DNA from 2 places in the Carboxydocella sp. JDF658 genome. Region 1 is predicted to be linked to the other one. Evidence: riboswitches for the same ligand, from Rfam matches in the RefSeq annotation. Region 1 holds a riboswitch; the other holds the start of a gene.
The links. A riboswitch is a leader RNA that binds a small molecule or an ion and turns the genes downstream of it on or off. The one in region 1 is predicted to bind S-adenosylmethionine.

Region 1 (5,640 bases):
GAACTATCTCCCCATCTGCAGGCCAAGCTTTTGCGAGTATTGCAGGAAGGGAGAGTGAGAAGAATTGGGGAGCAAGAGGAAATCCCGGTAGATGTCCGCATCATCTGTGCTACCCATCGCAACCTGGAGGAAATGATTGGAAATGGACGTTTTCGGGAAGACCTTTACTACCGTTTAAATGTTGTCCCTCTATATTTGCCCCCCTTGCGCGAGAGAAAAGAAGATATCCCCGGTCTGGTGAAAAGCTTTATTGAAAAGTTTAACCAGCGCCTGGACAAAAATGTCCAGGGCATTGAACCTCAGGCTCTGAAGCGGCTGGAGAGTTATGACTGGCCAGGCAATATCCGCGAGCTGGAAAATGTAATTGAAAGGGCTATGAATCTGGCAGCGGGGCCGCGTCTGCAGGAACAGCATATACTCCTGGAAAGAAATCAGGAAGTGCGCTCAACCCTTCCCAGAAACAATTTTGGGGAAATGCGCACTTTGGCTGAAATTGTTGCTGAAGTGGAGAAAGAAGTTATTCGTCAGGCCCTCAGTCGGTATAAAAGTGGGCGCCAGGCGGCTAAAGCGCTAGGGCTATCTCACACTGCCTTGCAAAATAAAATCAAGAAATATCAGCTGGCCGATGGCAACTAATCTTGCCATCGGCAATTTTCGTTGCCATAATTGGAAACTAATATTGCCAAAATAAAAGAATGGAAACCGGGAACCTTATTAATAAGCTATTCGACAAATCGGCACAATTTTTGCAATAGTAGATGGTGCAGAAATTCAAGGGAGGTATGTTTTTTATGATTATTGGTGTACCCAGAGAGATTAAAAATAATGAAAACCGGGTTGCTATTACTCCGGCAGGTGTTCAGGCAATGGTAGCTGCCGGGCATAAGGTAGTAATTGAAAACAATGCCGGTGTAGGCAGCGGTATTAGCAACGAAGAATACATTGCTGCTGGGGCGGAAATTCTGGCCACTCCTCAGGAAGTATTTGCTGCTGCCGATATGATTATGAAGGTAAAAGAGCCCCTGCCGCAGGAATATGACCTTTTCAAAGAAGGCCAGGTTTTGTTCACCTATCTGCATCTGGCTCCCGAACCGGAACTGACCCGGGCCCTGCTGGCCAAGAAGGTAGTGGGCATTGCTTACGAAACCGTTGAGCTGGACAACCACACCCTGCCCCTCTTGACTCCCATGTCTGAAGTGGCCGGCCGGATGGCAGTGCAAATCGGTGCCCGTTTCCTTGAAAAACCCCAGGGTGGCAAGGGTATCCTGCTGGGCGGTGTGCCCGGGGTACCTGCTGCTGATGTAGTGATTATCGGTGGCGGTGTGGTAGGTACCAATGCTGCCAAGATGGCTATGGGTATGGGTGCTCAGGTAACCATCATCGACAAGAGCGCTGACCGTCTCCGTTACCTGGATGATATTTTCGGTGGCCGCATTAAAACCCTGATGTCTAACTCCTACAACATCGAACGGGCTGTGCGTTTTGCTGACCTGCTCATCGGGGCGGTTCTGATTCCGGGAGCAAGGGCGCCCAAACTGGTTACCGAAGAAATGGTCAAGCAAATGAAACCCGGTTCCGTAATCGTCGACGTAGCCATTGACCAGGGTGGTTCAGTAGAAACTATTGACCGGGTAACAACTCACAGTGATCCGGTTTACGAAAAACACGGTGTGATTCACTATGCTGTAGCTAACATGCCTGGTGCTGTGGCCCGAACTTCTACTTTTGCCCTGACCAATGTTACCTTGCCGTATGCTCTGGAACTGGCCAACAAAGGCTGGGAAAAAGCTGTACGGGAAAGCAAGCCTCTGGCCCGTGGAGTTAATACTGTCGATGGTAAGCTGACCTATCAGGCAGTAGCTGAGGCTCTGGATCTGCCCTATACACCTTTGACCGAAGTCTTACCTGGCGTACAACTCTAATGAAAAATAACAGCCCCCATCCCTGCGGATGGGGGCTTTAGGATTCGCATTAAAAAGGTTCGAACCTCCAACTTCGAACCTCGAACTTCGTATATGGGGTGACCGATGGGAGTCGAACCCACGCATGCAGGGGCCACAACCCTGTGCCTTAACCACTTGGCGACGGTCACCATAAATAAATGGCGCGCCCGGCAGGACTCGAACCTGCGACACTCTGCTTAGAAGGCAGATGCTCTATCCAGCTGAGCTACGGGCGCAGTCTATATGCAAATAAAATAAATGGCAGGGGAGACAGGACTCGAACCCGCAACCTACGGTTTTGGAGACCGCCGCTCTACCAATTGAGCTACTCCCCTACATAAATGGCGCGCCCGGCAGGATTCGAACCTGCGACCACCAGATTCGTAGTCTGTTACTCTATCCAGCTGAGCTACGGGCGCATGTTGTATGGAGCGGAAGACGGGATTCGAACCCGCGACCCTCGCCTTGGCAAGGCGATGCTCTACCACTGAGCCACTTCCGCATTATATAGTTCGCTTGATTATAAACTTCGCATTACTGCGTCAGCTGTCGCTGCGGCATCCTCGACGTACCTCCAGTACGCCTCCGGTGCCTCGCTCCAGCTTCCTTGTACTGCTCGTTTCTAATCAAGCTCAATGAGCAAGCTGACGATTTCGAACCTCGCACCTCGAACTTCGAATAGTGGTGAGCCATGCTGGACTCGAACCAGCGACACCCTGATTAAAAGTCAGGTGCTCTACCTACTGAGCTAATGGCTCACATTGGAAATGGCTGGGGTGGCTGGATTCGAACCAACGCATGGCGGAGTCAAAGTCCGCTGCCTTACCGCTTGGCTACACCCCAGCGGAGATGGCGGAGCAGACGGGATTCGAACCCGCGACCTCCTGCGTGACAGGCAGGCATCCTAGACCAGGCTAGACCACTGCTCCGCGTATGGTGGGCGATGACAGGATCGAACTGCCGACCCCCTGCTTGTAAGGCAGGTGCTCTCCCAGCTGAGCTAATCGCCCATGATGGTGACCCCTACGGGATTCGAACCCGTGTTACCGCCGTGAAAGGGCGGTGTCTTAGACCACTTGACCAAGGGGCCGTTACCGAACTCGTCAGCGACATTTGATAGTTTATCGCATTCCGGCCCACTCTGCAATGGCAAGTAGATTCGATTTTAATAGTTTATTCCCGACATTCTTATATTTTCTCCGAAATACAATGGAATATTCCTCGGTACAAAAAATTTTTGCAGAAACTTTTATTGACAAATCCGATGGGAAAACTTAAAATTAAGAAGACGACCTTATCAAGAGTGGTGGAGGGACTGGCCCGATGAAACCCGGCAACCGGCTGGTAAACCAGCGTCCTGGTGCCAATTCCTGTAGATAAGGCGGTTTTGTGCAAACAAGACCTGCCTTGGGCAGGTTTTTTTCTTATCCAAAAGGATAAAGTAAATGGAGGAGGTAGAAGGAAATGCAGCTGGAAACTATTCTGGCTCAGCTAGGGGTTCGCAAGGATCAGGGGACAGGCAGTATTACCATGCCTATCTATCAAACGGCCACTTTTGCTCATCCTGCCCCAGGGCAATCTACCGGTTTTGACTATTCCCGTTCCGGCAACCCTACCCGGCAGGTGCTGGAAGAAGCTATTGCCGCTTTAGAGGGCGGGTGTAGAGGTTTTGCCTTTAGTTCCGGCATGGCGGCTTTGACAGCAGTCTTTCAAATATTTAAGCCAGGAGATAGAATCCTGGTTTGTGATGATTTATATGGCGGTACCTATCGTCTGTTTGAACAGATCCTGCGTCCTCTCGGACTGGCCTTTACCTATCTGGATTTCAGTAATACCAGCGAGGCGGACTGGGAAAACTATGCAGGTCAGGATGTAAAGGCGGTATTTATTGAAACCCCTACTAATCCGTTGATGAAAATCTATCCATTATCCCGCCTGGCCCAATTCTGCCAGCGGCATCAATTATTATTGCTAGTAGATAATACTTTTATGACTCCCCTGCGCCAGCGTCCCCTATTGCTGGGGGCGGATATCGTTATTCATAGTGCCAGCAAATATCTGGGTGGGCACAATGATTTGATTGCAGGCCTGGTCGCAGTCAAGGACCCTGAGCTGGCGGAACGGGTGTATTTTTATCAGAATGCCTGCGGAGCTATACTGGGACCACAGGATAGCTGGTTGTTGCTGCGCGGCCTGAAGACTCTGGCGGTACGGCTGGAACGTCAGGAGCAAAATGCAGCCGGAATAGCTTCTTATTTAAATAAACACCCGAGGGTAAGAAAAGTCTGGTATCCTGGCCTGGCAGAGCATCCGGGAAGAGAGTGGCATTTTGCTCAGGCCAGCGGGCCAGGAGCTATGGTGTCTTTTGAAGTGGAATCAAAGGAGCTGGCATTAGAGGTCTTAAGCAAAATCAGACTTATTTCGTTTGCGGAAAGCTTAGGCGGAGTAGAATCGCTGTTGACTTATCCTGAAACCCAGACCCATGCGGATATCCCGGAAACAGAGAGAAGGAATAGGGGTATTACTGATTGTTTGTTGCGCTTATCAGTTGGCCTGGAGCATCTGGAAGATTTGCTGGCAGATCTGGAACAAGCTCTAGGCGGGGAGGTATAGAAAATGGAACGCGATTTAAAGGAAAAAAGTCTTTACGTTCATGCGGGTCCGCGGGGTGATAAACATACAGGTGCCGTAAATGTCCCTGTTTATCTCACCAGTACCTTTGACCAGGAGGAATTGCCTGCTCGCAAACCCTATGAATACAGCCGGGGCCAGAACCCTACCCGGGAAGCTCTGGAACAGGCTATTGCCAGACTGGAAGGGGGTAAATACGGTTTTGCTTTCAGCTCCGGGATGGCGGCTATCTCTACAGCTCTCTGTTTATTCGCGACCGGGGAGCATGTACTGGTGACGGAAGATTGTTATGGTGGTACTTACAGGATTTTGACCAAATTCTTTGCCCGCTATGGGGTGGAATTTGATTTTGTGGATACTACCGATCTGGAACAGGTAAAAAAGGCGATAAAACCCAATACCAGAGGGATTTTTGTGGAATCGCCCAGCAATCCCCTGATGCGGATTACCGACCTGGCGGCTTTGAGCCAGCTGGCCCGGGAAAAGGGGCTGATTACCCTGATTGATAATACCTTTGCTACCCCTTATTTGCAAAAACCCCTGGCGTTAGGCATTGATGTGGTGATCCACAGTGCGACCAAATACATCGGGGGACATAGTGACCTGCTGGCGGGTCTGATTGTGGTCAATGATGAACAGCTGGCCCGGCAAATCAAGCTGGTTCAGATGGCCTTTGGGGCAGTTCTCAGTCCTTTTGACTCCTACCTGACCTTGCGGGGGCTAAAAACCCTGGCTATTCGCATGGAACAGCAGCAAAGCAACGCCCGGGAACTGGCCCTCTGGCTGCGGGATAGAAAAAAGGTGAAAAGGGTGTATTATCCCGGCTTCAGCGACCATCCCGGTGCGGAAATTCACCAGCGCCAGGCCCGGGGACCAGGAGCAGTGATCACCATTGATCTGGGCAGTGAAGAAGAAGCCATTGCCTTTATTAATTCTACCAGCATTCCGGTCATCGGGCCTAGTTTGGGCGGAGTAGAAACCATTATCACCCATCCTTTTTCCATGTCCCATGCCGGTATTCCGGCGGAAATCAAGAACCGGCTGGGAATTACGCCGGGACTGGTGC
Region 2 (5,640 bases), on a different contig from region 1:
ACCCCGTTAATTACGGGGTTTTTTATTTTACATTTTTAGAAGAGGAGGGATAATTATGTTACAGCTGGATACCAGGTTGTCCATTTCCCTGTCCAGAGCCAGTGAGCTAAAGGATACCATCCAGGATTATCTGAAAATAAAAGACCATATTCCAACCGGGTTCACTACTTTTGAACAATTCCTTCAGCAAAAGGAACGTATCCTGACAGCATTTCAAGCTTCAGAACATAACTGGCAGGACTGGAAATGGCAAATCAGTAACCGTATTACTACAGCGGAGCAACTGGCGCAATTTATTCCTTTATCCGAAAAAAAGATAGCTGATTTAAACACCATTGGAAAAAGGTTTCGCTGGGCCATTTCACCATATTACCTGGCTGTAATGGACTGGAACAACCCCGATGATCCGGTGCGTCTGCAAGCCATCCCTCAAATCCAGGAACTGCAGGATGAAAAAGGAGAACTTGATCCCATGGGTGAAGAATACTCTTCCCCTGCTCCCGGCATTACCAGGCGTTATCCTGATCGATTAATTATCAATGTTACCAACCAGTGTGCCATGTACTGCCGGCATTGCCAGCGAAGACGCAATATCGGTACAATCGATCGCCATCTGGCCCTGGATCAGCTGGAACAGGCCCTGGATTACATTCGGAAAAACCCGGAAATCCGGGATGTGCTGATTACCGGCGGTGATGCCCTGTTGCTTTCCGATTCCCGTCTGGACTGGTTATTAACCGAGCTGGATCGGATTCCCCATGTGGAAATCAAGCGCATCGGCACCAGGGCACCGGTAACCCTGCCCCAGCGCATTACTCCAGAGCTGGCCGCTATATTAGAAAAGCATCCGCCTATATATATAAATACCCAGTTCAACCATCCCCGAGAGGTCACCCCTGAAGCTAAACAGGCCATTGACCGCCTGATTAAGGCCGGAGTGGTGCTGGGCAACCAGGCCGTGTTATTAAGGGGTATTAATGATAATCCTCATGTCATGAAAAAGCTGAACCAGGAGTTACTCAAGGTTCGAATCCGTCCCTATTATATCTTCCATCCCAAAAAAGTACTGGGTACAGCTCACTTCAGTGTCCCCATTACCACAGGAATAAAAATTATTGACCAATTGCGAGGCCAAACTTCTGGCCTGGCAGTTCCCCAGTATATCGTAAACGCACCAGGTGGTCTTGGTAAAATCCCTGTTAGTCCTGACTACGCTAAAGTAATAGCCAAAGATCATGCCATTTTACGTACCTGGGAAAATAAATTAATAAAAATTGAGTTTTAACTCTTGACACTTCCTGTAATACCTGATAATTTATTTATCGTTGGCTTACGATAAACGCATAGGGATAAGACTCTTATCCAGAGAGGTGGAGGGACTGGCCCGATGAAACCCGGCAACAGCCGTCTATGAGACGGAAATGTGCCAATTCCTGCAGGCAAACTGCCTGAGAGATAAGAGAGGTAACCTGTATAAAAAGGCACCTCTCGGGTGCCTTTAATTTTTAGCACAGGAGAGGTAGCAATGATCAGAATTACTGAACTAAGTAAAGTTTTTCAAGGCCCCAATGGACCGGTACAAGCCCTGAAAAATATTAACCTGTCTGTATCCAAAGGGGAAATCGCCGGCATCATCGGTTACAGCGGTGCCGGAAAAAGTACACTCATCCGCTGTGTCAACCTGCTGGAAACTCCGACTTCAGGTACCATTGTCGTCGATGGACAGGAGATTACCAGCTTGCGGGGTGAACAGCTGCGCCAGGCCCGGCGCAAAATGGGCATGATTTTTCAGCATTTTAACTTACTTTCTTCTCGTACCGTGCGGGAAAATATCGCCTTCCCCCTGGAAATCGCCGGTGTACCCCGGGCGGAAATCAAAAAGCGCGTCGATGAATTGCTGGAGCTGGTTGGCTTGACCGATCGGGCCGACAACTATCCGGCCCAGCTCAGTGGAGGCCAAAAACAGCGGGTTGGCATCGCCAGGGCTCTGGCCAGCAATCCCAGTGTCCTGTTATGCGATGAGGCAACCTCAGCCTTAGACCCTGCCACCACCCGGTCTATCCTGCAATTATTGCTGGATATCAATCAGCGGCTGGGACTGACCATTTTACTTATCACCCATGAAATGGATGTGATCAAAGAAATCTGTGATACCGTCTATGTCATGGAAGCTGGAGAAATTATCGAATCCGGCCCGGTACTGGATGTGTTTGCCCACCCCACCCGGGAGACCACCAGAGCCTTTATCGAAAGCCTGTATCAGCTGGACCTGCCATCAGACTTCTACCGGCAGATTGTCCACCGGCCCGGTTTTCACCGCCTGGTTCGGCTTGTCTTTACCGGCGTCAATGCCGCTGAACCGATAGTGGCCACCCTGGGGCAAAAATTCGCTGTAACAGTAAATATCATGGCCGGCAATATCGACTATATCAAGGGACAACCCCTGGGCATCCTGACTCTGGACATCAGCGGTGACTCCCTAGAAGTGGAAAAGGCCCTTAGCTACTTACACACAACCGGGCTAAAGGTGGAGGTGCTGGAATATGAGTTCTAATGAATTGCAACTGCTCTGGGTAGGCCTGGGGGAAACCCTGTATATGACCGGCATCGCTCTGGTACTATCCTATATCTTTGGTTTGCCCTTGGGAGTAATCCTGGTAACAACTGAAAAAGGACACATCTGGGAAAGCCCTCTCCTCAACCGGACTCTGGGAGCTATCGTCAATGCCACCCGCTCCATCCCTTTTATTATCCTGCTGGTGGCAGTTATCCCTCTGACCCGGTTACTGGTGGGAACATCTATTGGCACTACTGCTGCCACAGTGCCCCTGGTCATTGGTGCTGTTCCTTTTGTCGGCCGGATGGTCGAAACATCTCTCAAAGAAGTGGACCGCGGCCTGGTGGAAGCAGCTTTAGCCATGGGAGCAACCCCGCTCCAGATAATTTTTAAAGTCCTGTTGCCAGAATCCATCCCTTCACTGATTCTGGGTGCCACCATTACAGCCATTACCCTCATCGGTTATTCAGCCATGGCTGGTTTTGTCGGCGGCGGCGGTCTGGGAGACCTGGCGGTCAAATACGGATATTATCGCTATAAGACCGAGATCATGCTGGCCACCATCGCGGTGCTGGTTATTCTGGTCCAAGTCATTCAAAGTTTTGGCAACTATCTTGCCAAGCTATACAATAAAAAACATAAATAAGGAGGTAACAAAAATGTTCAAACGCAAAGCTCTGACTCTCATCACCGGTCTGGCCCTGCTGGCAGGATTAATCAGCGGCTGTGGCAGCCAGCAGGAAAAGGCAGCTGAACAACCCGCTGCCAAAGAAACAGTAGTACTTAAAGTAGGTGCCACCCCCGTTCCCCACAAGGAAATTCTGGAAGCAGCCAAGCCGCTGCTGGAGAAAAAAGGCATCAAGCTGGAAATTGTGGAGTTTACTGACTACATCTTGCCTAACAAAGCCCTGGCTAATGGTGAATTGGATGCCAATTACTTCCAGCACGTCCCCTATCTGGAGGACTTCAGTAAGGAAAACAAGCTGGATCTGACTTATACCGTCAAAGTTCACTTCGAGCCGATGGGTATCTACCCCGGTAAAGTCAAAGACCTGGCTCAACTGCCGGAAAAGGCCAAAATCGCAGTGCCCAATGACCCCACCAATGAAGCCCGGGCTCTGCTCCTGCTGGAAAAGGCCGGTCTGATCAAAGTCAAGCCCGGAGTAGGCTTAAAGGCCACCAAACAGGACATTATCGAAAACCCCAAACAGCTGGAAATCCAGGAACTGGATGCCGCCCAGATTCCCCGTTCCCTGCCTGATGTGGATCTGGCAGTCATCAATGGTAACTATGCTGTCGAGGCCGGTTTGAACGCCGGTAAGGATGCCCTGGTTTCTGAAGACAAAAACAGTGAGGCTGCCCAAACCTTTGGCAATATTATCGCTGTTCGTAAAGGGGACGAGAACAAGGAAGCTATCAAGGCTCTGGGTGAAGTCCTGCTCAGCCCGGAAATCAAGAAATTCATTGAAGAGAAGTATCAGGGAGCAGTTCTGCCCCTGTAAAGGAAAAGAGGTCCCAAATCCGGGACCTCTCTCTCATTTTAAACCCCGCGAACCCGGTTTGACTGCCGGTTCCCCGGCCTGGCAAAGGGGACAGACTTCCGGTTCCCAGGCCACTGCTGCCACAGTTAGTGCCTTGTAGAGGGGTACGCCAAAATCAGCCCTGCCGTTACTGCGGTCCACCAGAACGGCTACCCCTACCACTTCTCCTCCTGCCGCTTTGACCACATCAATAACCTCTTGAACAGAACCGCCGGTGGTGATAACATCTTCTACCACCAGCACCCGTTCTCCCGGCCTGATGCTGAAATTGCGGCGCAACCGCATTTTCCCCTCTTCCCGTTCCGTGAACAGAGCCCGTTTGCCCAGCTGCCGTCCGATTTCATAAGCTACGATCACTCCACCCATAGCCGGTCCTACTACCACATCTATTTCCGGTTCTTCCCCCAGTTGTTCCACCAGACTGGCACAGATCATGCGGGTATATTCAGGGTATTGTAAAACCTGGGCGCATTGCAGGTAGCGGTCACTGTGTTTTCCTGAGGTCAGCAAAAAATGTCCCTGCAGTAAAGCACCACATTTCTCGAAAATGGCAATCACATCAGCCTGACTTAACATCTCATCTACCTCCCTCTGCTAGAGCCTCAGCCATTTCCTCTGCCACCCGGCGTGCTGCCTCGCGAGGATCAGCACTGCCGGTAATCGGCCGTCCTACCACCAGATAATGGGCCCCTGCCCGCAGAGCCTGGGCCGGGGTCATGATGCGCTGCTGGTCCCCTGCTGCCGCCCAAAGAGGACGGATGCCGGGGATAACAGTAACGAACTCAGGGCCACAGGCTTGCTGTATTAAAGGCAGTTCCCGGGAAGAAGCTACCACGCCATCCAGGCCGCATTGCCTGGCCAGGCGGGCCCAGGCCTGGACGCGCTGGCCGATTTCCTCTTTTTGCCCCAGAGTGGCTTCCCATTCGCTCTGGCTAAAACTGGTCAGGACGGTAACCGCCAGCAACAGTGGCCGCTTGCCTGCTACTGCACCGGCCTGAGCCCCGGCCAGAGCTGCTTTCAGCATGATTGGTCCCCCGGCGGCATGGACATTGAACATCTCCACCCCATAGCTGGTCAGAACCCGGCTGGCCTGTTCCACAGTATTGGGAATATCATGCAGTTTCAGGTCGAGAAAGACTCTGAGGTTATTCTGGCGAAACCAGCTGAGCAACTCAGGGCCACAGCTATAATAAAGCTGCATCCCCACTTTGTACATACCTACATAGTCGGCAGTGAGGCTGACCAGGCGCTGGGCTTCCGCCAGTGTATCTACATCCAGGGCCAGAATCAGTTTTTCCACGGCCATTATTCCTCCTTCCTGTGGGCGGCCCCGATGAGTTCACCCAAATCCCTGACCCCTTCCCGGCGGCAGAACTCCTCGATTTCCGCCAGGATCCGCCAGGGAGCCCGGGGGTCCACCAGGGTAGCAGTACCGATGCTGACCGCACTGGCACCGGCCAGGAAAAATTCGATGGCATCCTCCCCGCTCATAATACCTCCGCCACCGAGCAGAGGCATTTCCGGTAAAGCCTGATGAACCTG

Region 2: it holds a riboswitch for S-adenosylmethionine, as region 1 does, so the genes downstream of both, JDF658_RS04485 (methionine ABC transporter ATP-binding protein) here and JDF658_RS07020 (PLP-dependent aspartate aminotransferase family protein) in region 1, are expected to answer to the same signal.

Annotation. Positions count from the first base shown of each region.
Region 1 is NZ_BDLR01000034.1:22,555-28,194, forward strand. Features, by position in the region: gene JDF658_RS06960 (sigma-54-dependent Fis family transcriptional regulator) at 1-636, shown strand, start outside; gene ald (alanine dehydrogenase) at 792-1,922, shown strand; tRNA gene JDF658_RS06970 (tRNA-His) at 2,017-2,092, opposite strand; tRNA gene JDF658_RS06975 (tRNA-Arg) at 2,103-2,179, opposite strand; tRNA gene JDF658_RS06980 (tRNA-Trp) at 2,203-2,278, opposite strand; tRNA gene JDF658_RS06985 (tRNA-Arg) at 2,286-2,362, opposite strand; tRNA gene JDF658_RS06990 (tRNA-Gly) at 2,371-2,445, opposite strand; tRNA gene JDF658_RS06995 (tRNA-Lys) at 2,626-2,701, opposite strand; tRNA gene JDF658_RS07000 (tRNA-Gln) at 2,712-2,786, opposite strand; tRNA gene JDF658_RS07005 (tRNA-Asp) at 2,794-2,872, opposite strand; tRNA gene JDF658_RS07010 (tRNA-Val) at 2,878-2,953, opposite strand; tRNA gene JDF658_RS07015 (tRNA-Glu) at 2,958-3,033, opposite strand; SAM riboswitch class I at 3,235-3,326, shown strand; gene JDF658_RS07020 (PLP-dependent aspartate aminotransferase family protein) at 3,408-4,556, shown strand; gene JDF658_RS07025 (PLP-dependent aspartate aminotransferase family protein) at 4,560-5,640, shown strand, end outside.
Region 2 is NZ_BDLR01000023.1:70,458-76,097, reverse strand. Features, by position in the region: gene eam (glutamate 2,3-aminomutase) at 56-1,285, shown strand; SAM riboswitch class I at 1,356-1,462, shown strand; gene JDF658_RS04485 (methionine ABC transporter ATP-binding protein) at 1,526-2,554, shown strand; gene JDF658_RS04480 (methionine ABC transporter permease) at 2,544-3,203, shown strand; gene JDF658_RS04475 (MetQ/NlpA family ABC transporter substrate-binding protein) at 3,217-4,059, shown strand; gene pyrE (orotate phosphoribosyltransferase) at 4,093-4,674, opposite strand; gene pyrF (orotidine-5'-phosphate decarboxylase) at 4,676-5,404, opposite strand; gene JDF658_RS04460 (dihydroorotate dehydrogenase) at 5,404-5,640, opposite strand, start outside.